Regions from separate parts of the Halobacillus trueperi genome, predicted to be linked through region 2. Evidence: a T-box and tRNA genes for the amino acid it is inferred to sense, from the RefSeq annotation. Region 2 holds a T-box; the other holds one or more tRNA genes.
What was found. A T-box is a leader RNA that pairs with one kind of tRNA and senses whether it is charged. The one in region 2 lies ahead of pheS (phenylalanine--tRNA ligase subunit alpha), so its partner is inferred to be a tRNA-Phe.
Positions count from the first base shown of each region.

Region 1: it encodes a tRNA-Phe, which carries the amino acid that the T-box ahead of pheS (phenylalanine--tRNA ligase subunit alpha) is inferred to sense. The anticodon was not compared.

Region 1 is NZ_QUAE01000004.1:91,748-94,203, reverse strand. It holds gene DYE48_RS21475 (peptidoglycan DD-metalloendopeptidase family protein) at 1-208, opposite strand, end outside; tRNA gene DYE48_RS07015 (tRNA-Phe) at 1,015-1,087, opposite strand; tRNA gene DYE48_RS07010 (tRNA-Asp) at 1,215-1,291, opposite strand; gene DYE48_RS07005 (hypothetical protein) at 1,417-1,899, shown strand; gene DYE48_RS07000 (LOG family protein) at 1,926-2,456, opposite strand, start outside.
Region 2 is NZ_QUAE01000002.1:422,830-425,285, forward strand. It holds gene pheT (phenylalanine--tRNA ligase subunit beta) at 1-30, opposite strand, end outside; gene pheS (phenylalanine--tRNA ligase subunit alpha) at 46-1,080, opposite strand; T-box leader at 1,183-1,398, opposite strand; gene DYE48_RS04755 (TrmH family RNA methyltransferase) at 1,456-2,190, opposite strand; gene sspI (small acid-soluble spore protein SspI) at 2,306-2,456, shown strand, end outside.

The DNA.
Region 1 (2,456 bases), on a different contig from region 2:
AGGAAAGGTTCAATCCTTCATGGTTTTCTTCCGCCTCTTCCATACGCTCGCGTAATTCCGATTTGACCTCTGCTTGATTTTCTACCGTCCCCACATGTTGTTCATCTATATAAACGTGATAGACCGTCGGCAGTGAACTCTCGGCGTAGGCCGTTCCTACACCGACACTTACGACGGAAATCGCTGTGACAGCTAATTTCTTCCACATGATAATGATCCTCCTGATGCACCGTCTAAACTATTCCTAAATTAATCTATCACACGGAATATTTATAAGAAATAGATATTTAAATATGTAAAATAGATATAATATTCTTACCAAAATTACGAAATAGTAGCCATTTTTTCATATTAAAATACTCATTATAGTAAATTCCTCTATCCGATATAAGCTCCCTATTCTTGAAGACTCAGTTTCGAGACTTTTGTTGAGTGGATGGGGCTGCGGGGAATAGCTCGCTTTCCGCGGGAGCGCGTTGAGCCTCCTCAAGCTTCGCTCTGCGGGGTCTCACCATACACTTTTTTCCCGCAGGAGTCTCGCCATTCCCCTACGCCCCTTTGCCATATAAGTATCTCGAAACCACATCCGGAATAAGCTCCTTTTATGCACATGGTAATTGGAGAGGAAAAACTCCAAAGAACCTATTCTGCATGTGGTGTAGAGCGCTTTATGCTTAAAAACACCAGGATAGTAGAAGGTACCCTCCCACAGTAAAGGGGTTCGTTTCTCACATCCATTGAATGGGGTGGTTGGGAAGCTGCGAGACTCCCGTGGGAGAAAGGAGATAGGCGAGATCCCGCAGGACGAAGTCCGAGGAAGCTTGCCACTCCCCCACAGGAAAGCGAGTAGCTTCCCAGCCACCCCTGACGCTCAACCAGGCAACGAACCCCGAAACATCTCGAAACTAAGTCTTCAAGAATACTGCCATATAGTTGAATAAGAATATTAAGATATAAGAATGATTTTCCATACAAAAAAGCTTACGGAAATACTTCCGTAAACTTTTTATGGAGTGGCTCGGGACGGAATCGAACCGCCGACACACGGATTTTCAGTCCGTTGCTCTACCGACTGAGCTACCGAGCCATTATTAGTATTAAATTAAAAATCTTTCGATTGAGCCATCACTTTATTCATTATCATTCGACGATATAACCTAATGAGCACATCACATTACGTGTGTATTCGACTACTTCAAATGATATAATGAAAGTGGCGGTCCGGACGGGACTCGAACCCGCGACCTCCTGCGTGACAGGCAGGCATTCTAACCAACTGAACTACCGGACCAATACGGCTTGTTCACCGCAACGATAACTATCGTACCATACAGAATAAACGTAAGCAATAGTAATTTTACTAGAAATATAGATTTTCTCCCTGAATTCTGTTATCAAAAAGAAAGGAGGGTTTGTTTGAAAAAGGTTTTCCGCTACGTTGTTTTCGTTCTTATCCTTTTATTTGTCTCAATTATTGGTTTCTTGAAATTGAACCCGCCGCTCACCCATGGGTCGATCGGTACAACAGAAGATAAGCAAACCGTCATTGTTGCACTCGGAAACAAAAGTTTACTGGGTAGCATCCAAATCACTGATGTGTCCATCAATAACAACCAACAGCCTACAAACATCAAGATGCAGATCAGTGATTCTGAAAAAGGATTCATGATTACCGATACATACGCGCTTGTGGAAGATGCGTATGCCATCAATGAATATGAAACCATTCCACTCGCCCCGGACACATCGCCACTAGCCTCCAAAGCAATGGCTGCGTCACCTGATACCTCACCAACGACGATCTACGGATTAAGCATCACCGAAGAATCCTCGATTGAAAGTATTAAATTGACGTATCGTTTTTTTGGACTCATTTTCTTTAAAACGATCCAAGTATAAAAGACGTGCTTGAATAGGCACGTCTTTTATTTTTTCTGCTCCATTTGATTCAATAAAGAAGAAGGATCGTCGGCATCTATAAAAAGTTTACGGTTATCTTCAGGTACAAATCCTGCTTTTATTGCGTGTTCGATGAGCTGAACAAGCGGAGTGTAGTATTCTGCGATGTTGTATAGTGCGAGCGGTTTTGTATGAAGGCCGATTTGAGCCCAACTGACCGTTTCAAAAAGCTCTTCAAACGTACCGAACCCTCCCGGAAGGGCAATGAATCCGTCAGCCAGCTCACTCATCTTCGCTTTTCTTTCATGCATTGTCCCTACCTCGATCATTTCTGTTACGTAGGGGTGAACGATTTCTTTTTCAAAAAGATGGCTCGGCATAATGCCTGTCACTTTTCCTCCGCCGTCCAGCACCTGGTCGGCTAACACACCCATCAATCCACTTTTAGCACCACCATAAACCAGCTCAATGTTATTTGCGGCCAGTCTTTTTCCTAAAGCTTTCGTTTTCTCTATGAAAACTGGATCATTCCCTGCACTGGACCCAGCGAAAACACA
Region 2 (2,456 bases):
TTCTTGCAACCAATTCAATGATACAAGCATTGTTTCATTCCTCCTTTAAGCCTTGTGGTATTGTTCTAAGAATCGAATATCATTGGTGTAGAAGTGACGGATATCATCCACTCCATATTTCAACATGGCGATCCGCTCAGGTCCCATACCGAATGCGAATCCTGAATATTCTTTCGGATCATATCCTGCCATCTCAAGGACGTTCGGGTGAACCATGCCGCCTCCAAGAATTTCGATCCAGCCGGTTCCTTTACATACTGAGCAGCCTTTCCCTCCACATACTTTACAGGAAATGTCCATTTCTACGGATGGTTCGGTGAATGGGAAAAAGCTTGGACGAAGACGTATTTCACGATCCGCTCCGAACATCTGCTTCGCGAATGCATTCAGTACGCCTTTCAAATCGCTCATTCGCACGTTTTTATCGACTAATAGTCCCTCAATTTGCGTGAACTGGTGAGAGTGAGTCGCATCATCTGTGTCACGACGATAGACCTTACCAGGGCAAATCATTTTAACGGGTTCACTGCCATCTTTAGCTCCCATTGTCCGTGCTTGAACAGGGGAAGTATGGGTACGCATTAAGAGTTCTTCCGTTACGTAGAAAGAATCCTGCATATCCCTTGCCGGGTGGCCTTTCGGCAGATTCAGTGCTTCAAAGTTGTAATAATCCGTCTCCACTTCAGGTCCTTCTTTGATTTCAAAGCCCATACCGATGAAGAGGTCTTCAATTTCCTCCACGATACTCGTCAATAAGTGAGGACCTCCAATCTTTACAGGACGGGCAGGAAGAGTGACATCAATGCTCTCTTCTTCCAATTGCTTTTCTAATGCTGCATCCTCAAGAGCCGTTTGTTTTGTCTCAATCGCCTGAGCAATATGTTCTCGAACATCATTCGCCAATTGCCCAATAACCGGACGCTCTTCTTTGGACAATTTGCCCATTCCTCTCAGAACTTCCGTAATCGGGCCCTTTTTTCCTAAGTACTCGACTCTTACATCCTTCAAGCCTTGAACAGAATCCGCCTGATCAACTTTCTTCAAGGCTTCCTGTTGCAGCTCTTCTAAACGTTCCTTCATGCTTTTTCCTCCTTTAAAATCGTTTCGACTCATTTCCCTTTCACGTTTCAAAACTTTTTAAGGTTGAAAAACGGCTGGAAAATAAAAAAAGCCCCATCCCTAAAAAGGGACGAGACTTGTATGGTCGTTTCGCGGTACCACCCTTGTTGACACATTTACATGTGCCCACTTTGATGAAAATAACGGATTAAATCCGGGCCTATGGCCAGCTCCAGAGTGAAATTTCGAAACATGCCACGTTAGAAGCACTTCCAGTCCAAGGTGCTTCCTCCCTATAACGATTTACATTCATCTACTTTGCTCTTTCTAAGCTTTTCATTGTTTAATTTTTATCAACTGAATATATTATAGTCAAAGAAGCCCATGGATGCAACCTTATCCCTTTAAATGATACATAAGGACAGCACCTGCGATTCCTACATTCAGCGACTCTGCCTGTCCATAAATCGGGATATAGACACGTTGATCTGCTTGGTTCAAAACAGACTCTTGAATCCCCTGACCTTCATTCCCTACAATGAGTGCAGCTCTAGAAGGAGCTTGCAGTTGTTGAAAAGGAACAGCATCCTTCAGAGCAGAAGCCCAAATCTGGACTCCTTCTTCTTTCATGGTTTTTACAAAGTCTTCTAACTCCCCTGTGATGACGGGGATGTGGAAGATGGACCCTTGCGTAGCTCGGATGACTTTATCATTGTAGGCATCCACTGTACCTGAACCTAAAATCACCTGGTCGAACCCTGCTGCATCAGCTGTCCGAATCAGTGTACCCACATTCCCAGGATCCTGAACGGAGTCAAGCATTAATGTTAATATGGCTTGATTTAAGGATGGTTCCTTCTGTTTGACGATTGCTGCAATACCTTGAGGTGTTTCCGTTTCTGCAATAGCCCGAAACACAGAATCATTGACCATTACCGTAGGAATATCTTCGGGGATCGAAAAATCTGTTCCTTCACGAACAATCATTTCAACAATCTCCCAATCACTTTTCATCACCTCTTCTACGAGATGAAAGCCTTCTACAATAAAGGTTCCTGTTTGATTTCTATATTTGCGTTTATGTAGTTTTTTCCATTCCTTCACTTTTGTATTTTGTAAGGAAGTCAACATAGTAGTCCCTCATTTGCGTGTTTATTTCTCATTCATCATACATAGCAGGACCATGGTTGGTCAAACTAAAGAAGAATATTCGCGAAGTTATGCAGAAAAGGAGGTTGAATGACCAATGAACTTGAATTTAAGAGCAGCAATTCTTTCTAACGTCAGCGGACATAATGCCGAACAATTGGAAGCGACCATCGATGATGCCTTGCAAAAAGGAGAAGAAAAAATGCTTCCTGGTCTTGGTGTCTTTTTTGAAATGTTATGGAAAGAAT